4 regions of the Anaerobacillus sp. 1_MG-2023 genome follow, and region 1 is predicted to be linked to each of the others. Evidence: riboswitches for the same ligand, from Rfam matches in the RefSeq annotation. Region 1 holds a riboswitch; each other region holds the start of a gene.
What was found. A riboswitch is a leader RNA that binds a small molecule or an ion and turns the genes downstream of it on or off. The one in region 1 is predicted to bind S-adenosylmethionine.

Region 1 (7,475 bases):
GATCACAAGAGTAGTAATAATAACGGAAATAGAAGCGCCCATCGTAATAATGGAGATGTAACCTGGACCTAGCGCAACTATGATGATCGGACCAAGAGCTACTTTAGGCATGGAATTCAATACAACAAGATACGGATCTGAAATTCTAGAAGCTTTGCGTGACCACCATAGAATTGCCGCGAACACGGTTCCAAGTACTGTTCCAAGAAGAAATCCAGCAATTGTTTCAAGTAACGTTACACCAGTGTGTAACAGTAATGAACCATCTGTTACTTTTGTTATAAAGAGTGAAGCAATTTTAGAGGGGTAGCTAAATAATAACGGATCGATCCATGTGAACCGTCCTGCTAATTCCCATAAAGTGAGAAATGCAAAGAGAATACACACCTGAAAACCCAATATTTCATTTCTTTCCCTTTTCAACTCTCTTAGATAATGTTGATGCTTATGTTTAAGTTGGAGATGGTTCAAGAGAATCAAGCTCCTTCCATATCAGCTGGAAATTCTCAGGGAAAGCAGAATCATTCCTAGCTTCAAAAGGAAGTAATTCTTTAAGGGAAGATGGGACTTGAAAAGTTCTCGCGATTTTCCCGGGACGAGGCGATAAGAGGATGATGCGGTCTGACATCGCAATCGCTTCTCCAATATCATGAGTCACCAGCAGGGCGGTTTTTCGATGCTTCTTTAATGTTTTAAACACGAGGTCTTCGAGTTTTAATTTTGTTTGATAATCAAGTGCAGAGAAAGGCTCATCTAATAACAGTAGATCAGGATCTGTTGCAAGTGTGCGAACGAGAGCTACGCGTTGACGCATTCCACCCGAAAGCTGATCAGGATAGGCCGAGCGGACATCGCTTAACCCCATGCTATCCAATAATTCCAATGTTTGTTCTTTTTTATCCGCTGTCAACTTGTTTAGAAGCTTTAACCCTATAAAACAATTTTCTTCAATTGTTTTCCAGGGAAACAAGTAATCTTGTTGAAGCATATAGCCCATTCGTTCGCCGGGTGAGTTTATAATTTTATTTTGTAGAGAAACGCTCCCTTCAGTAGGTTTTACTAATCCTGAAATGATCGACAACAGAGTAGATTTCCCGCATCCACTAGGCCCAAGAAGGGAAACGAATTCTCCTTCTTCAATAGCGAAAGAGAGGTTGGAAATCGCTTCTTTGGCAGCGCTTTTCATTAAATACACATGTGAAATAGCGTTGAGTTGAAGGAAAGACATTATTTTCCCTCCTATTTTTGCGCTTTTTCGGCATAGCTATTATCTACTAATTTGCTATGATCAACGCGTTTTGGGAGTTCGCCTGCTTCATCCATAATATTTTGTAAGTTATCCCATTCTTCTTGATCCAGGGATGGGTTTGTAGCGAATGAATGCTGACTTTTGTAACGATCGACTACAGTTGTAATGAGTTCAAGATCGGTATCCTGAAAGAAAGGTTCAATTGACTTTGCAATTTCTGCAGAAGAATGAGTATCTACCCACAGTTGAGCCTCATAAAGTGCTTTTGTAAAACGCTCAGCTACATCAGCATTTTTACTCAAATAACTTTCTTTCGCCATAAATCCTGTATATGGAATTTTTCCTGATTCTTTTCCAAATGAAGCTACAATGTGTCCAACCCCTTGTTCTTCAAAGACACTTGCTGTTGGCTCGAATAACTGAACGTAATCGCCAGTTCCAGAAGCAAATGCGCTTGAAATGTTTGCGAAATCAATATTTTGAATGAGGTCCAAATCGTTTTGTGGATCAATTCCTTTCTGTTTCAGTACGTATTCACCAGCCATTTGTGGCATACCACCTTTACGTTGGCCAAGGAATGTACTTCCCTTCAAATCTTCCCATTCAAAATGCTCGATTTTTTCTCTTGATACAAGGAACGTACCGTCTGTTTGTGTAAGTTGAGCAAAGTTTATAACAGGGTCATCAGTGCCCTGTGCATAAACATAAATGGACGTCTCTGATCCTACAAGGGCGACATCAGCTCCGTTAGATAGAAGAGTGGTCATTGTTTTATCTCCGCCCCAAGTGGTCGTTAATTCGACATCAATGCCATGCTTCTCAAAAATACCCTCTGAGAGTGCCACGTATTGTGGTGCATAGAAAATCGAGCGTGTAACCTCAGCTACTCTTACCTGATCGTTTCCACTATTAGTACCACACGCCGAAAGAATAAGAAGAAATACACTTGTGTATATACAAAACGTTATAAACCAGCTTCTTTTCATTATCTATCCTCCACATTCGTCACATGAGGTAGGCTCATGTTTTAGATACTATAGCCTATGTATTTTAAAACGATTGGTGTTTTGAATAAGTAAATTAATGGAGGTAGATAGAAAGAGGGGGATGTGCGAAGTGAAGGGGAATGAGTCTTCAAATAAAAAAAAGCACCAGTTAAGGTGCTTTTTGCAATGAGACTAAACATTTGGGCCTGCTTGTTTGATTTCGTCGGCTACATTTGAGAATTTTTCGAAGTTCTTTACAAACTTAGTAGCGAGATCTTTTGCTTTCTCATCATATTTCTCTTGATCTTCCCATGTTTGTTTTGGCTGCAATACTTCTGCTGGAACACCTGGACAATGAGAAGGAATATGCAATCCGAAAATAGGGTCTGTTACTGTTTCGATACGATCAAGTTCTCCATTTAAAGCCGCCTGGATCATCGCTCTAGTATATGAAAGCTTCATGCGCTCTCCGACACCATAACCGCCCCCAGACCATCCGGTATTTACGAGGAAGACTTGAACATCATGCTCCATAATTTTCTCGCCGAGCATTTCTGCATAGCGATGGGCAGGTAATGGCAAGAACGGTGCACCAAAGCATGTAGAGAAAGTGGCTTCCGGTGAAGTGACTCCTCTTTCTGTTCCGGCTAACTTGCTTGTGTAACCTGATAGGAAATGAAACATGGCTTGTTCTTTGGTCAGTTTGCTAATTGGAGGAAGGACGCCAAATGCATCTGCCGTTAAGAAAATAATCGTGTTGGGATGTCCGGCAACGCTAGGAATTGCAATATTAGGTATGGCGTCAATCGGATAGGCAGCGCGAGTATTTTCAGTTAGACTAGTGTTATCGTAGTCAGGTTCACGCGAGCCGTTATCCATCATAACGTTCTCAAGAACCGTTCCAAAGCGAATTGCATCCCAGATTTCAGGTTCTTTTTCTTTTGATAAGTTGATGCATTTAGCGTAGCATCCACCTTCAATATTAAAGACACCATTCATAGACCATCCGTGTTCATCATCACCGATAAGAGATCGATGAGCATCTGCTGAGAGCGTTGTCTTTCCAGTTCCAGATAAACCGAAAAATAGAGCAACATCCCCCTCTTTACCTACGTTAGCAGAGCAGTGCATTGAAAGAATATTTCGCTCTGGTAATAAGTAGTTCATAACGGTGAAAATAGACTTTTTAATTTCTCCAGCATATTCTGTTCCACCAATTAAGACGGTTCGTTTCTCAAAGGAGATAATAATAAATGTTTCTGAATTTGTGCCATCCACTTCTGGATCAGCTTGAAAACCAGGTGCAGAAATGACAGTGAATTCAGCGTCATGTTCTTTTAACTCTGATTCATTCGGACGGATGAACAGCTGGTGGGCGAAAAGGTTATGCCAGGCATATTCATTAATAACCTGAATGGGTAGTCTTGATGCCTGGTCAGCACCAGCAAATCCTTTAAACACATAAAGTCCCTTTTTCTCACCGAGGTAGTTCAACACCTTTGTGTAAAGGTTTTCAAAACTTTTTTCGGAAATAGGCTGGTTTGTTTCCCAGTTCACTTTGTTCTTTACGGAATCTTCCTTTACAATGAACTTGTCCCCAGGAGAACGTCCTGTATATTTTCCGGTTTCTACGCGAAGAGCTCCTGTAGCTGATAGTTGCCCTTCGTTTTTAAATAGTGAATGTTCAACCAGTTCAGACACTGATAAATTCACATGTGGATTATTCTTATTTAATATCGCATCCAATAACGGTGAGGAGAAGGAAGCTGTTTTCATACGTTAAACCCATCCTTTTTTAAAGATTTCGTTGATTGACTTGTTTAACTCAAAAATAGTATAACACATTCATTCAATTATTCTATACTAATCTATGTATTTTTTGCATAAAAAGTGAAAAATGGGTGAATGACTATTTCTTTAGGTTGAAATCCTGTCGCCATTATATAGGAAGTGATTATTTTATGGGTAAAGGATTAAGGTGGTGGATCGATCGCTTCGCCCTTGAATTCGAACATAAAGCCCGTGTTCTTTTTGTAGGGCTCCAGCGCTTGTCGAGGCTAAACGGGCGCTTCCGCTTTTCTTCATTGACACATCCTTTCATGTGCGTTATTATATGTCGAGAATGGATACTCTTATCCCGAGCAGGCGGAGGGACAGGCCCGATGAAGCTCAGCAACCAACTCCTATACAACAGGATTAAGGTGCTAACCTGCAAGACGATAGTCTTGGAAGATAAGAGGCGAAAGGCATGAGATATCAGCTCCTTTTCCCTCTGATTGTAGGGAAGGGCTTTTTTAATGTCGTTGAGATTGATGACGCTATAAAAAAAGGTAAGACGATAAGAAATTGAATTCGTTCTCTCGTTTCGGCACAGGGTAATAGGGAAATGAGTACCGTATCCATTACAACATAATTAGATAGGATCCAATCCTTAAGGAGGTACTTGAGTGAGTAATCGTCGTTTGTTTACTTCTGAGTCAGTAACAGAGGGGCATCCTGATAAAATTTCAGATCAGATTTCCGATGCCATTCTGGATGATATTCTTGCGCATGATCCAAATGCGCGCGTTGCCTGTGAAACTACAGTAACAACTGGTCTTGTACTAGTTTCCGGTGAAATTACAACATCACACTATGTGGATATTCCGAAAGTGGTTCGTGAGACGATTCAAACGATCGGCTATACACGTGCGAAATACGGATTTGATGCTGAAACATGTGCTGTTCTTTCATCTATTGATGAACAGTCTGCAGACATTGCTGCAGGTGTAAATGTTGCTCTTGAAGCACGTGAAGGTACGATGTCAGATGACGAAATCGATGCAATTGGTGCAGGTGACCAGGGGCTTATGTTTGGTTACGCTTGTAATGAAACAGCGGAATTAATGCCGCTTCCGATTTCTCTTGCGCATAAACTAGCGCGACGTTTGAGCGAAGTAAGAAAAGAAGAAATTCTTCCTTATCTTCGTCCTGATGGTAAAACACAAGTAACAGTGGAATACGATGAAGCTGGTAAGCCGGTACGCGTTGATACCATTGTTGTTTCTACACAGCATCATCCTGAAATTTCACTTGAACAAATCCAACGTAACATCAAAGAACACGTTGTGAAGCCGGTTGTTCCTGCTGAATTAATTGATGAAGAAACAAAATACTTCATCAACCCAACAGGACGCTTTGTTATCGGTGGACCGCAGGGTGACGCAGGTTTAACAGGAAGAAAAATCATTGTTGATACTTACGGCGGTTATGCGCGTCACGGTGGCGGTGCTTTCTCAGGTAAGGATGCTACGAAAGTAGACCGTTCTGCTGCATATGCTGCTCGTTATGTTGCTAAGAACCTTGTGGCAGCGGGTCTAACAGATCGTTGTGAAGTTCAACTTGCTTACGCTATTGGGGTTGCTCAGCCAGTATCAATTGCTATTGATACATTTGGCACAGGAAAAGTGTCTGAGGAAAGTCTTGTAGAGCTAGTAAGAGAGAACTTCGATCTTCGTCCAGCAGGCATTATAAAGATGCTTGATCTTAGACGTCCCATTTATAAGCAAACAGCTGCGTATGGACATTTTGGACGTACTGATATTGACCTTCCATGGGAACAAACAGATCGTGCAGAATCCCTTAAACAGGGTGCCGGAATTTAATTAATTTCTAAGAAGCCAAAAATATTTTGGCTTCTTTTTTTGCTCTATCATCCTTTTTGACATCCATTATATTGTATTGAATTATCATAAAACAGATGGGTGTGGTGATAAAATGGAAGGAAAAATGGAGGAGTGTAATGTGTGAAAACTAGTATATTCGGAGAAACCGTGACCGATGTGAATGAACTAAAAGACATGGCAGGAATACCGAGTAAATTGGCTGCAAATAAAGTCATCTCTTTTCTTGATAAACACTGTAAAGAGTTCATATGCCGTACACCATTTATTACGATTGCCACCCAATCAAGTACGGGTGGTGATGTTTCGCCAAGAGGGGATGCACCGGGGTTTATTCATGTTCTGGATGATCATCATTTATTGATACCGGAAAGACCGGGAAATAAACGAATGGACTCATTGATCAATCTATTAGAAAACCCAAATATCGGTTTGCTGCTGATGATTCCCGGCCGAGAAGAAGCGTTGCGTATTAATGGAAAGGCCTCGATTGTAAAAGATAAAACGCTGCTAGAGCAGTGTGAATATAAGGGGAAAACGCCTTTGTTAGGTATTGGAGTAGAAGTAAAGGAATGCTACATTCATTGTGCCAAAGCCTTTAAACGATCATCTCTTTTTGAACCTGAACGATGGCCGAATACTGAGGGGCTCGCGTCAGCTGCCAGAATGCTATCTGATCATGCAAAAATAGGCGAAGAAAAAGTGATTGAATCGTTGAAAGAAAGTTACACTAAACGTCTTTATTGAACAGAAATCAAGCCCAAACCTTTGTGTATGTTTGGTTGAACAATGGAGCAGTAAATGAGATCATACGTATTTGCTATTTTCTGTCTTTCGTCTAGCGCGTACAAGTTGTGGCTATGTGTTGCGAAGATAGAAGGTGCAGTTAAGCAGATTTCATTAATCCCCAATACAGTAAGATTCATTTTTTTCTCCTTTCTAAGCATATCGAGCTAATTTTTTAATTCCAATTGTTTTCTCATAATCCTCTACTAATCGTCCGAAGATCGCATCCCATGATTGAGTAAGTGCATAACGACGTCCTTCATAACCCATCATTCTCCGTTCGGTATTATCTGATAAGAGTCGACTGATAGCGTGGATATATTCCTCTTCTTTATACGGAGAGCAGAAAAGACCATTTCTTTCTCCAGTGACAACATCGGTTAATCCTCCGGCATTTGCAGCGATAACAGGGGTCCCTGAGGCAAGTGACTCCTTTGCGACATTTCCAAATGTTTCAGTAGCTGATGGAAAGATGAAAAGATCTGAAGTAGCGTATAGCTCTGCTAATTCTTTCCCTTCTTTATAACCAGTGAAAGTGACGTTGTTAGGAACGTTTTTTTGAATATGAGGGAGGGCTGGTCCATCACCAACAATCAGCCATCTTGTTTGTTGTTTCAGCTGTTCTGGTAACTTCCACATGATTTTTTGTAACGTTTCAAGATTTTTTTCTGGAGCGAGTCGACTAACAAATAAAAGAATATACTTCTCCTGAATGTTATATCGTTCACGTAGCGAGTGATTTGTTCTAATCGGAGAATATTGTTCGCAATCGACGCCTCTTCTCCAAAGCTT
Region 2 (7,475 bases), on a different contig from region 1:
ATACGGTAGTTTCTGTAGCAGATTCGATCGTTGCAATCGCACCTTCCATTCCTTCCATATGAGAAGCCATTAATGTTACTTCAGTTCCAGATGGAAGTGGAGCTTCATCGGGATCCTCCAGTTCTTCATGAATGACCCATTTATGATTTTCTACGGGTTCTCCGCCATCTTCAGGGGTGTAAGTTACAACATAAGCTGTCGTATCATATGCCCCCACAATAGTTGCTTCTGCACCTTCCATTCCTTTCATATGGTTCGCTTCAATGATCGCCGTGCTACCTTCTGGATAAGTGGGATTTTCAGACTTTTGTAGGTCTTCAGGTACCTCAGCAGAGCCTGAATGATTCATCCCTTCCATATTACTTTCAGAGTTTGCCTCTGTGTTAGTAGAGTTTCCATTTACTTGTTCATTGTTGTTTGCACAAGCAGCAAGAATGAGCGCCATTGATAATGTTATTACACCAATCAATTGAGTTTTACTTTTCATAATAGTCCTCCTCTAGACTTTGGAATTGTATGCCAATATCTACTTTATCCGTAAAGTATGCACTTATTGTGCAGATTTCATATGTTCACAGATTTATCGAATATCAGTGAAAGAACACTAAAAAGCCGCTCTTTTTGTAAGAGCGGCTGTCATGTGAATTATGGTTTTTCAGGTGGTTCCCCTATGACGCGAACTTCACGTTCAAGATCGACATCAAACTTTTCTTTTACTGTTCGCTGCACATGATGAATCACGTCCAGATAGTCAGTCGCTGTCGCATTATCGATATTTACAATAAAGCCAGCATGCTTTTTGGAGACTTCAGCTCCACCGATTCGTGTACCCTGAAGCTGTGAGTCCTGAATGAGCTTACCAGCAAAAAGGCCAGGAGGTCGTTTAAACACACTGCCACATGAAGGGTATTCTAGCGGTTGCTTTGTTTCACGTTTTTCCGTTAAGTCATCCATGATTGCTTTAATATCCTCATACTCTCCAACTTTAAGCTTGAAAGTAGCTTCAAGGACAAGAAGACCATTTTCTTCTACATTACTATGACGGTAAGATAAATCAAGTTCATCAGCTGTCAATTTAACGAGCTTTCCTTCTTTTGTTACAGCAAGAACGCTTTCGAGACAATCCGCGATTTCTCCACCGTATGCTCCTGCGTTCATATAAACAGCTCCGCCGACAGAGCCTGGGATCCCGCAAGCGAATTCGAGTCCACTTAGTTTGCTGTCTCGAGCAAATTCAGAAGCATCAATAATACGTGCGCCAGCTTGAGCAATAACTTTTTCTTCTTCTTTTTGAATGGCTTTTAGTGAAGAAAGATTCAGGACAATTCCTCTAATGCCTCCATCTTGGATAATAACATTAGAGCCTTTTCCTAAAATGGTTAATGGATAGTTAGATTGATAGGCGTACTCAACTGCTGCTCGTGCGTCCTCTAGCGTGTTAGGAAACACAAGGACATCCGCACATCCACCCATTTTTGTATACGTATGTGCATTTAATGGCTCATTTATCTTCAGTTCCGCACTGGGTAAAATGGAGCGGAGTTCATTTAATACATTTTGATTATTCATAGGCTACCTCGCTTATAAAACAGTTCGTTTTCATTGTGGTTTGAGTTCAATAATGTTTCATGGACATATTCAAACACATTTAAAATAATAACACAACTACTTCATAAATATGATGTTTTTCATAAAAGAAGCCTTTAATTCGAAAAGAATGTTACTTGGAAAGCAACTTATATAGCGGAAAAATCAATTTCAGACATCGTGATTGGAAAAATGCTGTTATCCTATCAAATGCAAAAACCATTGTATTCGTTACTCTTCAACTGATACTGTTACTAATCATCGCCAACGTTATCAAAAATAATCAGTTTATAGAAAAAATGTAGTAGATATAATCTCCTATGTAAAAATGGCTTTAAATACTGTAGTACAGGTCTACAAATAGGTTTTTGGTAAAAAAACAACAACCGGAGAAATTAAGTTCTCCGGTTGTTGTTATAAATTAGGCCTTTGCTCTATAAGCCGTATTGTTATCTTTCAATGTCTCATCAGTTCCAAACAAAAAGTGCTTTTCCATATTTGGAGAATATACCGAGTTTACAGTTGTTCTGCCAACTGTTTCAGCCACCTCTCGCAGCATGCTTGGAGAAGCGCCGCAACAGAGTCCCAAGTAATTGACCCCAACCTGCTGTGCCTCCTTAGCCCATTCCGCTAGCTCATAACGGTTACAATAAAGCGGATCTAAAGAGGTTGGAAAGGTCGTCTCTGTTGGCAATGTACACGCACAGCCACCGTCTGGTAAGTTAAAGAATGTTGGGTGTTCTTCTGATGTACGATAAGGAATTGGAAGAGCTCCAACGTATCCGTTAACAGACTGTCTGATTTTTTCAATGTATGGTTGCATTGTAGCCGGACCTCTAAAACAGTTCATTCCAACAACTAGTGCTCCTTGTTCTTCTAACAAACGGCAAGCCTCTTCAACGGTATAGCCATCCCTTAAAATGTTCTCACTCATGAGTCCGAGTGTAATTACAGCTTGAAGATCCTGCTTTTGAATCTCTTCTAGCGCTATTTTTGCTTCTTCATAGTAGTAGAAAGTTTCCCCATTGATGAAATCAACGCCTTCTTCTTTGCTCCATTTCACCATTTCAGCAAAAATCGATCGAATTTGTTCCTTACTTTCCTCATCTTCAGGATCAAATAAGTTTGTATTTGAAATGTTTCCTGCGACTAGCGCTTCTTCTTCAGGGTGTTCTTTCGCAACTTCCTTAGCCAGGCGGATAGCTTGTCTATTGAGCGGTTCTAACAAATCTTCTTTTCCAATAATCCTCATTTTCTCTCGGTGACCATTATACGTAAAAGCAAGTACGACATCTGAACCTGCAAGCATATAATCACGATACGTTTGTTTTAGCGCTTCAGGATTGTCTAGGGCAACTTCAGGTACGAATGATCCTGCTTGTAAATAACCACGACGCTCTAATTCAAATAGATAACCTTCCCCGCAAATAACTGGACCATCTTGCAATCGTTCTTCAAGTGTTCTTTTCATGTGTAACAGCTCCTTTTCTGGATAAAATAAAAAACCCTCTTCTTAAACAATAAGAAGAGGGTTTGCTAACATAATCCTCCTCTTATCTTCCAGGTGATATCACCTGTAGGATTTGGCACCAGCTTCAACCGTAGTTGAAAGGTTGCCGGGCATCATAGGGCCTATTCCCTCCGCCGCTCTTGATAAGAGTGTTGATTTAATTTTTGAACATGTGTGAAATTATAGACCGGTTAACTGGAAATGTCAATCACTTATCTGATAATTATGAAATGTTAAGATGATCTCTTGCTTTTCAGTCGATAGATGCGATCTTCACGCCCTATCGGCTCGACTGACATTGATCCAGATGCAACAAATGAATCGAGGTAGGTACAAACAGCAAAATAAATTTTTGGTTTCTTTGTGGAGTATCTCTTGTCTTGTACCTTTCCTTCCTTAATCAAAAGCTCACAAATCATCAGAGCACTTTCCATACCTTGCTGAATATAGGAGTCTACCGCTTCCTGTGTTGTAAATGAAAGGTCTCCTACAAAATAGGTTTCCTTAGGTTTCTCGCTTGTCTTTTCTTGTAAAGGTTCTTGAACATCTTCCGCGAACAAATCAAAAGAACCTTGTAATTCCTCTTCTGATTTCGGTTCTTCCTGGTTGCTTTTCGGGTTGACTACTTGTTCTACAGTGTTGCTCCCTCTTTGAAAAGCTTCTTGGTCTTCACGATAAGATCTGATTAAACTGTTTAGCCTTTTTTCTTGTAGATCTAGTAATGGAAGATTTAATGAAAGTGGCTGTTCAATGTCTTGTGGAAGGTTCAATCCTTCAGGAATGTCGTATGTAGGATAGCCGTTCTGTCTTTTCAACAGTAGCTCATCCAACTCATAATCTATTTCCATAAATCCCTTCACAACTTCTCTCACAATGGAAGCGGGTAATCCGGTATGCTCTTCGAAATGATTTATCCCGAAACGCCGTGTTTTTCCTGTTTTTGCATGTCGAACAACATACTGATACCGTAAAGAGCGACCGCACTCACATTTTAAATCATCTGAAACGAAGCCCGCATCGATGTAATCTTCTAGTATCCAATCATCAAGCAGCATCCTGATTTCTTCATCCGTTGCCCCACTTGGAATCATCCGCCCTTTACTTCTAGCTATGACATTCGCAAAAGCCGTTTTTTTACCGCGTTTAAGAAAATTCATTACATACGTTTGTTGCTCATTTGTCAGATCTGAAAAAAGCTCATCTCTTTGGGTGCTTGTCAGGCTTTGTGTCATATAAATCCCTTTCTGTACGATAGTAATTCCATTATATCAGTAAATATTCTACTATTGTTTGCATCGGATAAATTCTTAAAATAAGAAACGCCAATTCTGATGAATTGGCGTGAATTCGTTCTTAACGATGGCGGCCGTGCTCGCCCTTATGATTATGATGATGCTTTTCTTTTTTCTGTTTCGTTAAGTCGAGTGTATATTTAGCGAAACCATTTTCTGTTTCATCAACAAAATGAATCGTTTGAATGCTTTCCGCATAGGTTTTGGCTTGTAACGAGGATTCAAAAGTGACGTTCAGTTTCTTCTTATTAACTGTGTGAAATGACCAGTTCTGATCAGCTGTTGGATTAATTGTTTTGTTTTCAAGAATATAGTCAATTAAAATTTGTCTATTTTCATCAGGGGAATCAATGACAATATTCGAACCGTCTAAGTGCGGAAAGTGGCCCCCGCCTGTCGCTCTGTAATTATTTGTAGCAACGATAAAGGACATGTCTTTCGTTACCTTTTCTCCGTTGTATTTTAGCGATTTAATTCGATTTGCATCAGCATTTACTACACTCCCACTCATATCATATTTCGCAGGTTCTGTAACATCGATTTGATAGGTAACGCCATCAATCACATCGTAGTTATAAGAAGGGAAATCAGGATTAATTAAAGGCTGTTCCTGTTTATCTTTTTTGTTGATTACATTAAATTGGCCTGCTGACATTTCAAGCCAATCCTTCAGTTCGTCACCATTTAACAGCACCGCTTTCAGTGTATTCGGATATACGTAAAGATCAGCTGTGTTTTTAATCGCAATGTCCCCAGCAGGAATATCCGTATAGTAGGACGAACCCCCTCGACCGCCCGCTTTAAATGGAGCGCCTGCGGATAGAACTGGAATACCTTCATATTCGGTACCCTGAATATTGTTTTCTACATACCATTTCTGAGCATTGGTTACAATCTGGATGGACGGATCATCATTAACGAGCGCAAAGTAACTGTTTATGGGTGCAGTTGTTTCACCGACAGCTGTTCGCACATAATCAATTGTCGCTTCATGATCGTCTTTCACTGCATTCACGATATCCATGTCTGCTTCTACAAGTGGTGTTTTGGTTACTTTATCATAGATGGGACGAGCTTCAGATTTGGAATCGTTCACTGACCATTCCCCATTATCTTCCGTTAAAGATAGGTCGATTACCCCTAGGTGATCTCCCCAGTAACCTGGCTCGACGGAAGCGACTCCATTAATGGTTCCTTTTGTATTATCCACTCCATCAACTCCTTGAAAGCTGTTATCTCCAGGGAATACTTTGTGGGCATGTCCAAATAAAATGGCATCGATGCCTTCCACTTCGCTTAAGTAGTAAACGGCATTCTCGTCATTTCCCTGTGGTGCTGCCTTCTCAAAGCCAGAATGAGGTATGGCGACAATAATATCGGCCCCTTCTGCCTTCATTACTGGCACGTATTTATTAGCTGTTGCAACAATGTCCTTTACGATCACATTCCCTTCAAGATTAGCCTTATCCCACTGCATCACCTGTGGAGGAACGAATCCGATCACGCCTACTTTCAGTTGATGTTCCGTTCCTGAGTCATCTTTCACGGTTTTATCAAGAATTTGATAAGGAGTGAAAAAGTTTTGATCATTTGATGGATCATCATCGTGATCATCTACATACACGTTCGCATTTATGTATGGGAAGTTCGCGCCGGCTAGGCTTGTCTGAAGGAAATCGAGACCAAAATTAAATTCGTGATTTCCAATGTTCCCTGCATCATAATTCAGAAGGTTCATGGCTTTGTATACAGGGTGTGTTTCCCCTTTCTTTAGAGGGTCGATTTTTGCAACGTAGTCACCAAGCGGATTTCCCTGTAGTAAATCGCCGTTATCGAATAATAAACTGTTTTCAACTTCACCACGAGCTTTGTTAATTAATGTGGCTGTTTTGGCGAGTCCAAACTCATTCGTAAGCTGATCCTTATAATAATCATAATTTACGATATTCGTATGAATATCAGTCGTTTCCATGAGGCGTAAGTGAACATTCGCATTTGAGGCTTCTACATGAGCTGGAGTTTGAACAATAGGTCCGGCAATTAAACCGATCGATAGCGCAGCAATAAGTGTTTTACTAAACTTGTTGTTATTCATATGTATTCCTCCTTAAGTATTGAAGCATTTTACCCAATGTTAGTTTACCTATAATTGTTAATAAATGTTTGAAATTCAAATAAAAAGTTTGAAAATAGTAGAAAATGCTTCAGGAGACACGGTGAATGGACCTAATTAAACATTTTTTCAAGTTTAATCAACTTAATTCGTAAAACTTGGACATCCGTTTATACATGTACATATCCTGGGACATACATTGAGGATGTAAAGAAAAATAAAATCTTCAGGAGGAAATACATTATGTGTAATTCAAGTTCATCTTCATCATTTTGCTGTCCTGCTCCATGTTCATCACCAAACTTCTTTGGTAATAATCCAACGTTAATGGCAATAAAAAGGTGTCTACCGGTTCGTACAATATGTCAAGATGAGGCAGCCCCAGTTCCCGTTGATTTGTTTGTTGCTCCAGCAGGTACTCCAGCTCCTTCATTAGCTAGCGGAATTTTATCAATCATCAATACTAGTTCAGTAGCAAATGATTGCGTTATGACCCTCATTGTAACGGATGACACAGGCGCTGCAATTGAGTATACGGTTGATGCACAATCTTCTTTAGTATTAGAACTAACGAACGTAACATTGATTCAAATTCAGTGTACTTCTGCTACGCCTCCAACCCCAGATGTTTTCTGTACAGCTACTGTTGAAATGGATCTTCAATATACAGCAGGATTATAATCTATTGCACTCGATGAAGTCCTACGACGGAGAGTGTTTTTTTATTTCGTTAATTTCATTTAAAAATGAAAAACGAAAGCTAAATAAGCTATTTCAATAAATAGGAATAATGATTTTTGTCATACTTATTTTTGGATTGACTTGGACGCTTATCTATACAAAACAAATGTCCATGCATTTACTATATAAAAGGAAGTTTAAGGATGTGCTCTTATGTCAAGAAGTAAATCGTTGTTTCAAGAAGATCACCCCTTATGTGAAAGGCGTCGTCCCCATCAATCAAAGGGAGAGC
Region 3 (7,475 bases), on a different contig from region 1:
TGAACTTGACGAAGCGAAGATAAATGAGGCATTTGCAGACTTTAAAGATCTTGCTGATAAGAAGAAGCAGGTTACGGAAGATGACCTTTTTGCATTGTTAACTGATATTCAAACAGATGAATTTGTTAATAAATATGAGATTCATAGTATTCAAGTACAGTATGGAACTGCAAACATTCCGACGGCTACTATTTCAATTGAGAAGCCTGATGGAACCATGATTCAACAAGCTGGAACAGGGTCGGGTAGTGTAGAAGCGATCTATAACACGCTTGAAGCAATGATTCCTGGCACACTTCAGCTTCAGGACTATCGAATTAATTCCGTCGGTGGTGGAAGAGATGCTCTTGCTGAAGTTCATGTGCGAGTCATGTATAACGGGGTTGAGTCGAATGGTCGCGGCACAGCGCAGGATGTTCTTGAATCTTCCGCTATTGCTTACTTGAATGCAGTGAATCGCGTTCTTGCTCGTGAAAGCTATCAAGTTAATAAAAAAGCGCACGTCTAACAGGGAGGTTAGAAGGATGAAGAGAAAAGTTGCGGTATTACCCGGTGATGGAATTGGTAAAGAAGTAATGGAAGGAACGATGAAAGTTCTAAATGCCGTGGCAGATCGATTTGGCCATACGTTTGAATTTCAACAGGGAAGAATTGGAGGGGCTGCTATTGATGAGGATGGCTCGCCACTACCAGATGAAACGCTGCGCATCTGTAGGGAAAGCGATGCTGTTCTACTAGGTGCTGTCGGTGGTCCTAAGTGGGAAACTCTTCCTGGCCATCTTCGTCCTGAACGAGGTCTTCTTGGTATTCGAAAAGAACTAGGCTTGTTTGCAAACCTTCGTCCTGTGACGGCATTTGAGAGTCTATTAGATGCATCTCCACTTAAACCGGATCGGATTAAAGGTGTGGATATGTTAATTGTTCGCGAATTAACGGGTGGTTTGTACTTCGGTACTCCGAGTGAGCGTCGTCAAAATGGGAAAGAAGTTGTTGATACGCTTCATTACACAAGAGAAGAAATCGAACGTATTGTGGATCAGGGATTTGAAGCTGCAAGTAAGCGAAACAAGAAATTAACGAGCGTAGATAAAGCGAACGTTCTGGAATCAAGCCGAATGTGGAGAGAAATCGTTGAAGAAAAAGCGAAGAATTATCCTGAGGTAGAAGTGGAGCATATGCTTGTCGATGCGGCAGCAATGAAACTGGTTCAAAACCCGGCTCACTTTGATGTTATTGTAACGGAGAATTTATTTGGAGATATTTTGAGCGATGAAGCCTCGATGATCACAGGATCACTTGGAATGTTGCCTTCCGCAAGTCTTCGTAGCGACGGTTTTGGAATGTATGAACCAGTACACGGTTCAGCGCCAGACATCGCAGGGAAAAACCTTGCGAATCCACTGGCAATGATTTTATCAAGTGCAATGATGCTGAAGTATTCATTCGATATGAATGAAGAAGCGGAGTCAATCGAAAAGGCTGTGAAAGAAGTACTTGATGCTGGATATTATACGAATGATCTTGCAAATGGCTCGCCGAAAGCACTTGGGACAGACGCTATGATCAAGAAAGTGATTTATCAATTAGAAGAAGCGGATGCCACAGCAGGCATCATGGAAGCATACGCTTAATGACAAACAGGTAAGAGGAGGATGGGTGTGGAGCCGAAAACGATTATTGAAAAGATTTGGGATAAACACGTTGTGCATGAAGAAGAAGGTAGCCCGGATCTCCTATATATAGACTTGCATCTTGTTCATGAAGTGACTTCTCCGCAGGCCTTTGAGGGTCTGCGGATGAATAATAGAAGTGTAAGAAGGCCAGATTTAACCTTTGCTACTATGGACCACAACGTTCCAACCATTGCACGTCATATTATTAATGATCCGGTATCAAAAGTGCAAATGGAGAAGCTTGAAGAGAACTGTCATGAATTTGGAGTTGAAATCGCCGATATTAATCATCCAGATCAAGGGATTGTTCACGTTATTGGTCCTGAGCTAGGCTTAACGCAGCCAGGAAAAACGATCGTTTGTGGTGACAGTCATACCTCAACACATGGGGCGTTTGGGGCCCTAGCCTTTGGGATTGGAACGAGTGAAGTAGAGCATGTTCTTTCTACTCAAACGCTATGGCAATCAAGACCCAAAACAATTGAAATACGTGTGAACGGACGCCTTGGTTCTGGGGTGACTGCTAAAGATTTAATTCTTGCTGTTATTGCCAAATTTGGTGTTAATGCAGGTACTGGAGCAGTTGTGGAGTACACAGGCGAAGCGATTCGAAATATGACAATGGAAGAACGTATGACTGTTTGTAATATGTCAATTGAAGCTGGCGCAAAAGCAGGGCTTATTAGCCCAGATGAGACTACCTTTTCCTATTTAAAAGGAAAAAGACATGTTCCAGAAGATTTTGATCGAGCTGTTGCTGAGTGGAAAGAACTCGCATCTGATCCAGGAGCAAAGTATGATGAAGTGCTCGAAATTGGAGCTGACGAAATCGAGCCACAAGTAACATGGGGCACTAATCCTTCAATGGGATCTTCTGTCTATGCTCGCGTTCCTTTCCCTGAGGATTATGCAGATCCAGGTGACCAAAAAGCAATTAAGCAAGCCCTTGCCTATATGGATCTTAAACCGGGAACGCCTATTCAAAATATAGATATTCAATATGTTTTCATCGGATCGTGTACGAATTCGCGATTAAGTGATCTGCGTTCGGCCGCTGATATTGTTCGTGGTCGAAAAGTTCACGAAGGTGTGACTGCTCTCGTAGTACCAGGATCTAAATCAGTGAAGGATGCAGCTGAAGCAGAAGGGTTAGATACGATCTTTAAAGAAGCTGGGTTTGAGTGGCGAGAAGCAGGATGTAGCATGTGTCTTGCGATGAATGATGACATTGTTCCACCAGGCGAGCGCTGCGCGTCTACATCTAACCGTAATTTTGAAGGGCGTCAGGGGAATGGCGCTAGAACACATCTTGTCAGCCCAGCTATGGCTGCAGCTGCTGCCATTGAAGGCCGATTTACAGACGCTAGAAAAATAAAACCTCTTGTAGTGTAAAAGGAGTGAGACGTCCTGGAACCGATTAATAAATACAAAGGGATCGTTTATCCCCTTGAGCAGGTTAACGTAGATACAGACCAAATTATTCCGAAGCAGTTTTTAAAGAGAATTGAACGGCAAGGCTTTGGTCAGTTTCTTTTTTACAATTGGCGGTTTGATGATGATGGTCATCCGCGTGAAGATTTTAATTTGAACGAACAACAATACCAGCATGCTTCTATTCTAGTGTCGGGTAAAAACTTTGGGTGTGGTTCATCAAGAGAACATGCTCCATGGGCCCTTCTGGATTATGGGTTTCGAATTGTCATTGCGACAAGCTTTGCTGATATCTTTTATAACAACTGTGTAAAAAACGGTATACTTCCTATCGCTCTTGATCAAGAAACGATCTCGGAGCTTTTTCAAAAAGCGAAGGATGGATACGAACTTAGCGTAGACCTAAGTAAACAGCAAGTAATTGATGGAGAAGGACTAAATGCGTCGTTCGAGATCGATCCTTATTGGAAAGAAATGCTGTTAAATGGATGGGATGAAGTATCTCGAACTTTATCTCTCGAAGATAAAATTAAATTATATGAAGAAAAACAACTTGTAGGAGAGTGAATGACGTTGGGAATTACCAGGAGAAATATAACGTTCATGTCGTAAAAGCAATGGAGAATTTGCTGGAAGCCGTCCACAGGACCCCGCTTCAGCAGTCGACAACGCTTAATGATTATACAAATAGAGATGTCTTCATGAAGATGGAAAACCTTCAACGAACGGGTTCCTTCAAACTTCGAGGTGCTTATAACAAAGTTGCGTCGCTAACGGATATTGAGGCAGCGCGAGGGATTGTTGCTGCATCGGCTGGAAACCATGCTCAGGGAGTGGCGCTTTCTGCTAGAGAGCGTGGAATTAAAGCTAAGATTTATATGCCCGTCCATACACCGACAAGCAAAATTGATGCGACGCGATCTTATGGAGCAGAGGTTGTTCTTGAAGGAGAATCGTATAACGAAGCGTTTAGTGGAGCGGATCGTGAGCGTGTTGAGAAAGGGGCCACATTCGTTCATGCTTTCGATGATCCTGAAGTAATGGCAGGACAGGGAACGGTTGCACTCGAAATGATGCAACAGTGTCCTGACTTAGATGCGATTCTCGTGCCTGTTGGAGGTGGAGGATTGTTAGCTGGAATGGCGATGGCGATTAAGTCGTTCTTTCCTCACGTGAAAATCATCGGGGTCCAGGCTTCTGAAGCATCTGCGACATGGAATCGATTTAAAGGTACTGGTCCTCTTGTCCTTCAATCTGTCAAATCGATTGCAGACGGTATTTCTGTGAAAGAAGCTGGAAAATTAACCTTTCCAATTATTGAAGAGCTTGTTGATGATATGCTAACCGTGTCAGAAGAAGAAATTGCTGCAGCGATTGTCTTTATGCTTGAAAGACACAAAACACTTGTAGAAGGTGCAGGTGCTGCATCGGTAGCTGCTGTCTTATGCAAGTCTAATCGTTTAGAAGGTAAGAGAATTGGTGTTGTTGTTAGTGGAGGGAATGCGGATCTTGCGAAAATATCCCTTTATAAACAACTTTCTCAACGAGCGAAAACCATCAGGCGAATAAGCTGATGGTTTTCTAATGGGGTTCAACGTATATATTTTAGATTATTCCGACTTTTTGCTCAGTAATTGACACTCATAAAGTACCATGCTAGAATTCATTTAGCACTTAACCACAGTAAAGTAATAACAACTATATATCTCTTATTCAGAGAGGTGGAGGGACTGGCCCTATGAAGCCCGGCAACCGTCAAACGACTCGTTTGAAAAGGTGCCAATTCCTGCAAAGCGATTGCTTTGAGAAATGAGAGGAAGACATCGATTTATCAAATGCCTTTCTGCTCAAAGCAGAAGGGCATTTTTTTACTTTACTATACAAAGTGATAAGCGAATTAGGTTTCTAAGTGCATAGAAATAAAGAACAAAGGCATGGGACTTAAGTCCTGTTTCAGGTAGCTGATCATGCAAATGCATAAAGGATGTGAGACATGTGATTGAGCTTAAAGGCATTAATAAGACCTTCTTTTCGAAATCCGGGAAGGTGGAAGCCGTTAAGGATGTTAACCTTGAAGTCAAAAAAGGCGAAATATTTGGTGTTATTGGCTACAGTGGTGCTGGGAAAAGTACGCTAATTCGAATGCTTAACCTTCTTGAGAGACCTACTGATGGGACAGTCACAGTGGCTGGTAATAATCTATCTTCTCTTAAGGGAAAAGATCTTCGTGCAGCAAGACAGGAAATTGGAATGATTTTCCAGCATTTTAATATTCTCTGGTCAAGAACGGTACGTGATAACATCGCGTTCCCTCTTGAAATATCAGGTGTTCCGAAAGAAAAGAGAATGAAGCGTGTTGATGAATTAATTAAACTTGTTGGACTCGAAGGTAGAGAAGGAGCTTATCCTTCACAACTAAGTGGTGGACAAAAGCAGCGAGTGGGTATTGCGAGAGCACTTGCTAATAATCCAAAGGTTTTGCTTTGTGATGAAGCTACTTCTGCTTTAGATCCTAAAACGACGGATAGCATTCTGGAACTTCTGACTGAAATTAATCACAAGCTTGGCCTTACGATTGTCCTTATCACGCATGAAATGCACGTCATACGAAAAATTTGCCATCGTGTAGCCGTGATGGAGAATGGACGAGTAGTGGAGAATGGTTCTGTCCTTGAAGTTTTCCACCATCCGCAGGAAGAGATTACGAAAGACTTTGTTAATCAGCTAAGCGAGCCTGAAGAAATGAAGGAATCGATTGCACATCTGGCAACGAGTCAGGATGGAGAACTTGTTCAGTTTACCTTTGTGAAAGGAAAAACAGGTTCACCACTTGTGACAGAGTTGATTCGTAAATTTGATGTAGAAGTCAACATTATTCAAGGGAAGATTTCTCATACACAGGATGGTCCTTATGGAAAACTTTCTGTGTTCCTTAAAGGGGAACCAGCTGTGGTAGAAATGGCCTTGAATTATGTGCAAGCCCAAGGTGTTAAAGCGGAGGTGATTACGAATGACTGAATCGTTATTTCCTAACGTCAGGTGGGAATCTATGTGGGAAGCCACTCTACAAACAGCGTACATGACGGCAATTTCGGTGCTGGCAACGTTTATTCTCGGAATCCTCCTTGGATTATTGTTGTTTCTAACAGGTAGAGGGAACATATGGGAAAACAAATTTGTGAATAGTATTATTGCCGGAGTCGTGAACTTATTTCGCTCCATACCATTTATTATTTTGATTATCTTGCTTATCCCTCTTTCGGTTTACATTATAGGGACAATGCTAGGTGCTAATGCTGCCCTTCCAGCCCTTATTGCAGGAGCGGCGCCATTTTATGCGAGAATGGTTGAAATTGCTTTACGTGAAGTGGATAAAGGGGTCATTGAAGCTTCTCAGTCAATGGGAGCATCCAATGGTTCGATTATTTTTAAAGTGCTTCTACCAGAAGCAATGCCAGCCCTTATTTCAGGGATTACTGTGACGGCGATAGCTCTTGTAAGCTACACCGCTATGGCTGGTGTCGTAGGCGCAGGGGGTCTCGGAAACCTCGCTTATCTTGAAGGTTTCCAACGGAACAATCCTGACGTGACACTTGTTGCAACAGTATTGATATTAGTAATTGTTGCGATTCTTCAGGTTTGTGGAGACGTTGCAACACGAGTAATAGATAAAAGATAATAAGGAGAAAAGGAGAGGTTATGATGAAAAAGTTTTTATCGCTAATAACAGTTCTTGCTCTTGCGGTTCTTGCTGCATGTGGCAACAATGGCGGAAACAGCGAAGGTTCTGGTGACGGTGGAGATTCGAAGAAAATCGTAGTAGGTGCATCAAACATTCCCCATGCTGAAATTCTTGAAGAAGCTAAGCCGATGTTAGAGGAAAAAGGAATAGAGCTTGAAATTAAAACATTCCAGGATTACATTCTACCTAATAAGACGCTTGCAAATGGTGAATTAGATGCAAACTACTTCCAAACAATACCTTATATGGACTTGCAAATGGAAGAAAACGATAATTATGACTTCGTGAACGCTGGAGGCATTCATATCGAGCCAATCGGTGTTTACTCTCAGGATTACAAGAGCTTAGATGAGCTTCCTGATGGTGCTCAAATCATAATGAGTAACTCTGTTTCTGACCATGGACGTATGCTGTCATTACTTGAAGCACAGGGCCTTATCACATTAAAAGAAGGTGTAAAGGCTTCAGATGCAACAGTTGAAGATATTGCTGAAAACCCTAAGAATATTGATTTCAAAACAGATGTTGAGGCTTCACTGCTTCCACAGATTTACCAGCAAGGTGAAGGTGATGCAGTGATGATCAATACAAACTATGCGATTGATGCAGGACTTAATCCTCAAGAGGAT
Region 4 (7,475 bases), on a different contig from region 1:
GAAAGCGATCGTTAAGAATAGTGAAGATGAGAATAAGTCCAACGATGACGAGTAACGTACCATATTTGACGAAAAAGCTGATCACTTTATCCTTGAATGGTGAGGCGAGCCCTCTTTGATTTTGTGTTTCTACGAGTTCAGCTGCTGATTTCAATCTTCCTACCTCCTGTAGCTGCTTGCATAATGGCTTCCTCTGTCATCTCTTCACCTGTGAGCGTGGCGGTAATCTCGCCATCGTACATAACAAGGATTCTATCTGATAGATCAAGAAGCTCTTCGATTTCGCTGGAAAAATATAAAACCCCTTTTCCTTGGTCGGCAAGCTCTTTTATTAGAGCTAACACTTCGGCTTTGGCGTTCACATCAATGCCTTTTGTTGGCTCATCAAAGAGAAATACTTTCTGATCATCGTATAACCATTTTCCGATAGCCGCTTTCTGTTGATTTCCGCCACTTAGATGATGGATCGGTTCTTTAGGTGAAGCTGCTTTAATGCCGAGCTGAGTTATTTGCCTGGATGAATAATCTTCCTCTTTTTTTCGATTAAGGAATCCTCTAAGCGAATGACGCCGTAGAGAAGGGAGCGTTAGGTTTTCTGATAAAGAGAAATCGAGTAGAATACCAGATTTCCTTCGTTCTTCTGGTACAAGACAAATGCCGGCTTTAATCGCATCAGCTGGAGAGCGAAAGCGGTATGTTTGGTTGTTAATGTGAACACATCCTCTTGTATGCTTTGTTGCTCCAAAGAGGGTTAATGCTGTTTCCGATTTTCCTGCACCTACAAGTCCTGCGACACCAATGATTTCACCATGATTCAATAAGAAATTCACTGTTTTTCCAGTTTCGGGTATAAAGAGATTCTCAGCCCGCATTAAAGCATGACTCGTGCTCTTTGTTTGACGGGGTTCTTTTTTTCTAAGACTTGACCCAACCATACTGGTAATGATCTCATCAGCTGAAACGGTTTTTGTTTCAGCTGAAAGATGAACTTTGCCGTCTCGTAAAATCGTAAAACGATCGCTTATTTCTTCTATTTCTGGCATGCGGTGAGAAATGTAAATCATCCCCACGCCTTTCTTCTTCAGTTTGTTAATAAGATGAAATAATAGCTTTGTCTCTTCTACACTAAGTGGAGCAGTTGGTTCATCCAGTATCAAATATTGCGTCTCCTGTGCCATTGCTCGAGCAATTAAGATCATTTGTTTTTCTGACAGCGAACATTCGGAAGCCAGTTTATCAGGGGTTAAGGTTATACCAAGAGAGTTAAGTAAATCTCTTGTTCTTTGCCGTTCTTTGCTAGAAGAATAACACTTAAAAGGTGATTTATTCATTGAGTCAGCCCAAATGTTTTCAGAAACGGATAGGGTAGGAAACAAAGCCGAATCAACTTCTTGCACCACCATTCCGATGCCTGCTTTTTTTGCATCGGAAGGTGTATGAATCGCTAGAGGTTCTCCGTTAAGTAAAATAGAGCCGCTGTCTCGTTCATAGTCTCCACAAACCATTTTCATAAGCGTGCTTTTACCAGCTCCATTCGTACCGAGCAGAGCGTGCACTTCGCCTGAACGAATCGTCAGGGAGACGTTTTTTAATACAGGGATATTTCCGAATGATTTAGAAATATTTTGGATGGATAACTCACTCATTTGCTATCATCCTGTTGCGTTAATTTTTCCATCCACGGAGAAATAGCTGCGTCAGAAGAGCCCCAGTCATCGACGTAATTGCCTAATTCACTCATTGAAATGGTTTTGTCTGGTAAATCAGATTGTTTTACAAGATGAGGATCAAGTGAGAAAATCTCAGGCGTTTCTTCTCCAGCAATTTTTTGATAAGCAAAACGTACTTGAACACGTCCTACTTCCGCCGGATCAGTAGCAGCAGATGAGAGCCATGGGCTATTATCTTTTTGCATCATTTGGAGATCTTCGTCACTCATATCGATGCCGTAAACTTTGATTTCTTCTCGACCAGCTTGTTCAATGGCACGAGTAGCGCCTTTCGCAAATTCATCCCATGGAGCAAATACAGCATCAATATCACCTTTGTTTGGATATTGCTTTAGAATAGTTTCCATTTGGGTTTGGGTATCAAGAGCTGTATTAGCACTCGCGGTCCCGAACTTAGCGATTTCATTGATTTCTGGATAGCGTTCCTGAAACGCCTCATAAATCGCATTTCGTCGCTCCATAGGTGCGAATCCTCCCACCCATACATAGACAATATTTCCTTCACCATTTAAATCCTGAGCAAGCGTTTTTAATGTATTCCATGCAAGACTATAATCATCTTGATCAATAACTGTTACACCTGGCACGTTAATATCGCTATCAAACACAACGACAGGTATGCCTTTATCAACGGCTTTTTTCACTCCAGCTTCGAGTGCATCTGCTCGGCCATGATCAATTAAGATCGCATCGACTTTTTGGTTGATGGCTGTATCAAGGTGTGTAGCCATTTTGGAAAGGTCATTATCAGCATTATAAACTTGAACGCTTCCGCCAAATTTTTCTACCTGATCTTCAACTCCTTTTACGTACTGGGAAGAAAATGTACCGAGGGATGCTTGCATAATCGCTGCTATTTTGATAGGTTTTTGAACTTCTTTTGGAATGTCTGAAGAAGTTTTAGACGCTTCTTCACCTGTGTTTGAAGTTGTCTCACTAGATTCCGTTGTGCTTGCTTCTGGTGTACTTACGGCATCTTGCTCATTAGTACAAGCAGCAAGTACGATGAGAAGAAGAATGGATAAAATAAGTCCTAAGCGTTTCATGAATGTACCTCCGTGTTTTTAGCGTGTGGCAAAGCAAGATGAGCAAGGTTTTCAGCGTACGGTGTTCGAACGATACCGTGCTCCGTAATGATTCCGCTGAGTAATTCATTTGGCGTCACATCAAAAGCAGGATTAAATACATCAATGTTCTCAGCTGCAACACGTTCACCTTTATAATGCGTAATTTCTTTCGGATCTCGCTCCTCAATCGGAATCGCTTCTCCGTTAGGGATCGAGTAGTCAATTGTTGAGATGGGTGCAGCAACATAAAAAGGAACGTTATATGCTTTTGCGATATGGGCAAGGCCAAGCGTACCAATCTTGTTAGCTGTATCACCATTTGCAGCAATCCGATCAGCACCGACTATAACTGCAGCGATTTTCTTTGTTTTTAAAACGTGAGCTACCATACTGTCTGTAATCAGCGTAACGTCAATACCAGCACGCTCAAGCTCCCATGCGGTTAATCGAGCACCTTGTAGAACTGGTCTGGTTTCCGTCGCAATTGCGGAGATGGAGAGGCCGTTTTCCTTTGCCAGATGGAGAGGCGCAAGAGCCGTCCCGTATTTTGCTGTTGCGATCCCACCTGCATTGCAATGTGTGAGGATGGTATCCCCATCATTTAATAGCTTCAGACCATGTTCTCCAATCCGCTGACAGACAAGCTCATCCTCTTTATGGATGGTAAGTGCTTCGTGCAGAATCGCTTCTTTCATTTTTTTCACTGTCGGTAAGGAAAAGCTAGCTCGGATGATGCGATCAATCGCCCAAGAGAGATTTACTGCAGTGGGACGAGAGGAGGCAAGATATTTCCCTTGGTTGACTAGCGCTGTCTTAAACGCTGTTGCTTCGTTTGTTTGGACATGCTGACTCCAAAGAACTAGTCCATACGAGGCGGCGATTCCAATGGCTGGTGCTCCGCGGACAACAAGGGCAGAAATGCTATTCCAGACATCCTCGATTGCCGTTTGCTTGAGGTAGATCTCTTGATGTGGAAGCTGCCGTTGATCGAGCAGTAAGAGATGATCACCTTTCCATTGGAGTGATGAGATGACAGTCATTTAAATGACCTCCTTGATGGCTTTAATGTATTGTTCAATCGAAGTGATGTTTTTTCGGTCTAAAATAAGTTTTTTTCCAAGGGTAAGCGCCTTTTTTTCCACAGCGAGTTTTACTTTTGGATCAGTGATCGTCTCGATCTCTTCTACATGAGCAAGTCCAATCGTTCTTCGGATGATCTTACAGCCGGAAAATCCAATGCTATCGACAAAAATAGATTGTAGAAGAGCGTCTAGGTATCCTCTTGAATAACGATTATCTTCTGAGAGATGGTCGGCCCATAATGATCGGAAAGTAGATTCGAATACGTTCCAAACCTCAGTAGTGACGCCAAATAAATAAGCGAGGTACCCTTCTTTCTCTTCTTCTGACCTATGTGCCTCCTGCGACAGGATACTAAGCGCAATATTGGCGATAAAAGCACCGATATCAAAACCAGCTGGGCCATAGAAAGCAAATTCTGGGTCGATTATTTTAGTTGAACTTTCCGTAACAAACAGGCTACCTGTATGTAAGTCCCCGTGTATCAAAGCTTCTCCTTTTGTTAAAAAAGAGTGTTTGAGGGAGGCAACTTCAGTGAGGAAATCGTCATCTTCCCACAGCGATTCAACATCTGCTCGAAGCTCTTCTGTAAAGGCATTGCTTTCGGCATTGTAGAAAGGATCTGAAAATACGAGGCTTTCTGTTATGCCACATAAGTCTGGATTACTAAACCGTTTGGCAAGCTCTTTCTTATTTGCTGAACCAAGACCGTAGTCAGAAGTGAAAAAGAGTGTATGAGCGAGATAGGTACCGACGTTTCTTGCAAGCTCAGGATATATACGACCTTCAATAAGTCCTTTTCGTAAAATAGTGTAAGTTGATAAATCTTCCATAACCGTTGCGGCTTTTTCCGAGTCATGCAAATAAACGATCGGAGAAAAGTCAGGAACGAGCGCGTGAGCTTGCTTGAGTGCCTCGCTTTCAATTCTGGATCGATCCAGTGTAAGCGGCCAGGATTCGCCAACGACTTTGGCATAAGGCAAGGCTTGTTTGACGATCCAGGATTGTCCTGTTTTCTTGTGTTGAACATGAAAGACATAATTTAAATTGCCATCGCCAATTTCCTTTACATGAACGGGAGCGGTGCGATCCAAAAGCTTGTGATACTCTAAAAATTGCACTACGGTTTCTGTTGTAAACGGTGTGTACCCTGAAGTGATCTGAATACCCATGTAAAATTCCCCTTTCAACTATTTATGGTTGATGTATTGCATGAACATCGGAATTTCGGCATAAAAAAAGCCTCTTTCCGAAGAAAGAGGCTTGAAGATAGAGATACTTCACACCTCTTATCTTCCAGAATGAATATCATCCTGTTGGAAGTAGCACCGTGCCATTTAAGTCATCTTAATCTGGACTTAAAAATAGGTCGGTTGCTGGGCGTCATAGGGCCAAATCCCTCAGCCTGCTCTTGATAAGAGAAAGTTTATGAAATTATTTTACAATTTTTTCGCTTGAAATGTATGTTACAGAGAAAGGAACGTGTTTGTCAATAATATTTTGAATATTATTTATAAATATCTGGACGTCGATCTTCAAAGATAGGAATGCGATTCCGGATCGATGACATTTCCTCTTCGTCAATAGAACCTGTTAAAATAACTTCTTCTTCTCTTGCTTCTGCGATAATTGTTCCCCACGGATCAATGATCAATGAGTGTCCTCCAAACGCATTATCAGGATCTGCCCCGACACGATTACAGGCAATCACGTAGCACTGATTTTCAATCGCGCGACTGATAAGTAATGCTCGCCAATGATCGGTGCGTTGCTTTGGCCATTCTGCTGGTACGAACAAAACTTGGGCACCTTCAACTGCATGAAGGCGAAGCCACTCAGGAAAGCGAATATCATAACAAATGAACCCAGCGCATGGGAGTTCTTCAAGTGTAAAATGACTTTTTTCATTTCCAGAAACGAGGAACTTCTCTTCATTCATCAAACGAAACAGGTGCGCTTTGCTATACTCATGAACGAGCTGCCCATCTCGATTGAACACAAGCATGGTGTTCGTTACTTCGCCGTTATGATGCTTAGCGATGGAGCCCCCGACAATATTTACGTCGTTCTTTTTGGCGAGGCGAGATAGAAAAGCAATCGACTTTTCTGCATCAGTATCTCCAATTTCATCAAGGCGAGATAAATCATAACCTGTGGACCACAATTCTGGTAAAACGATGATATCTGGTTTGTCACTCACCGCCTTAGAAACAAGCTCTTCAACTTTAGAGAAATTCTTTTCTGGATTGCCGAAAGCAATATCAAATTGCAACAGGGCAAGGTTTTTCATTGAGTTGTCCTCCTTACATGTTTAGAAGTTGACCTTTACATGGTTGTGTATCCAAGATAACATAACTTATTAGAATTTCTCGAAAATTTTAACAGGATGTGATTCCATTTGAAACAATTTCAAACTTCAGATGCACTTAAACGTTTACCAGAACAATTCTTTGCGAAGCTTGCTGGAAAAGTGAACCGTTATGTAGAGGCGGGATATGACATTATTAACCTTGGACAAGGAAACCCTGATCAGCCGACGCCTGCTCATATTATCGAGTCTTTGCAGCAGGCAGCTGAAAACCCTGCATACCACAAGTATCCGCCATTTAGGGGACAGCCCTTTCTGAAACAAGCCGCGGCTGATTTCTATAAGCGAGAGTTTGGTGTTGAGCTTGATCCAGAGAAGGAGGTGGCCGTCCTATTTGGTGGAAAAGCGGGCCTTGTAGAAGTGAGTCAATGTTTGTTAAATAAAAGTGATGTGGCACTTGTTCCGGATCCCGGATACCCTGATTACTGGTCTGGAGTAGCAATGGCTGAAGCGGATATGCAAATGATGCCGTTACTTGAAGAAAATGATTTTCTGCCAGATTATAGCGCGATTCCTGAGGGTGCTCTTGCAAAAGCGAAGCTCATGTTCTTAAATTATCCAAACAATCCTACCGCTGCTGTAGCAACGAAAAGTTTTTTTGATGAAACGGTTAGGTTTGCGGATGTCAATGACATCTGTGTCGTTCATGATTTTGCTTATGGAGCAATCGGATTCGATGGAGAGCGTCCTCAAAGCTTTTTAGAAACAGAAGGTGCTAAAGATGTGGGGATTGAGATTTATACTCTTTCCAAAACGTATAATATGGCAGGATGGCGTGTTGGGTTCGCTGTCGGAAACCCATCTGTAGTGGAAAGCATCAACCTGCTTCAGGATCATTTCTACGTTAGTTTGTTTAGTGCAGTGCAAGAAGCAGCTGCAGAAGCTTTACTAGGTTCACAGAAATGTGTTGAGGATCTTCGCCAAACGTATGAATCTAGACGGAATGTTTTGATACAGGGACTTCATGATATTGGCTGGGATGTAACCTCTCCCGCGGGATCATTTTTTGCCTGGTTAAAAGTACCTGAATCATTTACTTCAGAGGGGTTTGCGGACTACTTGCTTGAAAATGTTCAAATTGTTGTTGCACCTGGGAACGGCTTTGGAGAGTATGGGGAAGGCTATGTGAGAGTAGGCTTATTAACTTCCGAAGAAAAACTCAGGGAGGCAGTTGAACGGATTAAATCCCTTCATCTCTTTTGATTCAGAAAAGTAAAAAAATAGATTGAC

Region 2: linked by a shared signal. The riboswitch ahead of Q4550_RS13335 (homocysteine S-methyltransferase family protein) and the one ahead of metK (methionine adenosyltransferase) in region 1 are both predicted to bind S-adenosylmethionine.
Region 3: linked by a shared signal. The riboswitch ahead of Q4550_RS20060 (methionine ABC transporter ATP-binding protein) and the one ahead of metK (methionine adenosyltransferase) in region 1 are both predicted to bind S-adenosylmethionine.
Region 4: linked by a shared signal. The riboswitch ahead of mtnK (S-methyl-5-thioribose kinase) and the one ahead of metK (methionine adenosyltransferase) in region 1 are both predicted to bind S-adenosylmethionine.

Annotation. Positions count from the first base shown of each region.
Region 1 is NZ_JAUORD010000014.1:1,225-8,699, reverse strand. Features, by position in the region: gene Q4550_RS19220 (ABC transporter permease) at 1-471, opposite strand, end outside; gene Q4550_RS19215 (ABC transporter ATP-binding protein) at 452-1,228, opposite strand; gene Q4550_RS19210 (ABC transporter substrate-binding protein) at 1,240-2,235, opposite strand; gene pckA (phosphoenolpyruvate carboxykinase (ATP)) at 2,428-4,011, opposite strand; SAM riboswitch class I at 4,365-4,474, shown strand; gene metK (methionine adenosyltransferase) at 4,683-5,879, shown strand; gene Q4550_RS19195 (MSMEG_1061 family FMN-dependent PPOX-type flavoprotein) at 6,021-6,644, shown strand; gene Q4550_RS19190 (hypothetical protein) at 6,638-6,823, opposite strand; gene Q4550_RS19185 (glycosyltransferase family 4 protein) at 6,837-7,475, opposite strand, start outside.
Region 2 is NZ_JAUORD010000007.1:83,974-91,448, reverse strand. Features, by position in the region: gene Q4550_RS13345 (YdhK family protein) at 1-487, opposite strand, end outside; gene murB (UDP-N-acetylmuramate dehydrogenase) at 646-1,569, opposite strand; gene Q4550_RS13335 (homocysteine S-methyltransferase family protein) at 2,009-3,058, opposite strand; SAM riboswitch class I at 3,138-3,247, opposite strand; gene Q4550_RS13330 (DUF3895 domain-containing protein) at 3,331-4,329, opposite strand; gene Q4550_RS13325 (bifunctional 2',3'-cyclic-nucleotide 2'-phosphodiesterase/3'-nucleotidase) at 4,451-6,484, opposite strand; gene Q4550_RS13320 (hypothetical protein) at 6,746-7,183, shown strand; gene Q4550_RS13315 (S-Ena type endospore appendage) at 7,397-7,475, shown strand, end outside.
Region 3 is NZ_JAUORD010000015.1:60,388-67,862, forward strand. Features, by position in the region: gene Q4550_RS20035 (2-isopropylmalate synthase) at 1-508, shown strand, start outside; gene leuB (3-isopropylmalate dehydrogenase) at 525-1,631, shown strand; gene leuC (3-isopropylmalate dehydratase large subunit) at 1,659-3,065, shown strand; gene leuD (3-isopropylmalate dehydratase small subunit) at 3,081-3,671, shown strand; gene ilvA (threonine ammonia-lyase) at 3,668-4,678, shown strand; SAM riboswitch class I at 4,811-4,920, shown strand; gene Q4550_RS20060 (methionine ABC transporter ATP-binding protein) at 5,100-6,122, shown strand; gene Q4550_RS20065 (methionine ABC transporter permease) at 6,115-6,783, shown strand; gene Q4550_RS20070 (MetQ/NlpA family ABC transporter substrate-binding protein) at 6,807-7,475, shown strand, end outside.
Region 4 is NZ_JAUORD010000006.1:11,033-18,507, reverse strand. Features, by position in the region: gene Q4550_RS11735 (ABC transporter permease) at 1-82, opposite strand, end outside; gene Q4550_RS11730 (sugar ABC transporter ATP-binding protein) at 138-1,646, opposite strand; gene Q4550_RS11725 (sugar ABC transporter substrate-binding protein) at 1,643-2,776, opposite strand; gene mtnA (S-methyl-5-thioribose-1-phosphate isomerase) at 2,773-3,837, opposite strand; gene mtnK (S-methyl-5-thioribose kinase) at 3,838-5,049, opposite strand; SAM riboswitch class I at 5,164-5,298, opposite strand; gene Q4550_RS11710 (carbon-nitrogen family hydrolase) at 5,385-6,167, opposite strand; gene Q4550_RS11705 (pyridoxal phosphate-dependent aminotransferase) at 6,276-7,448, shown strand.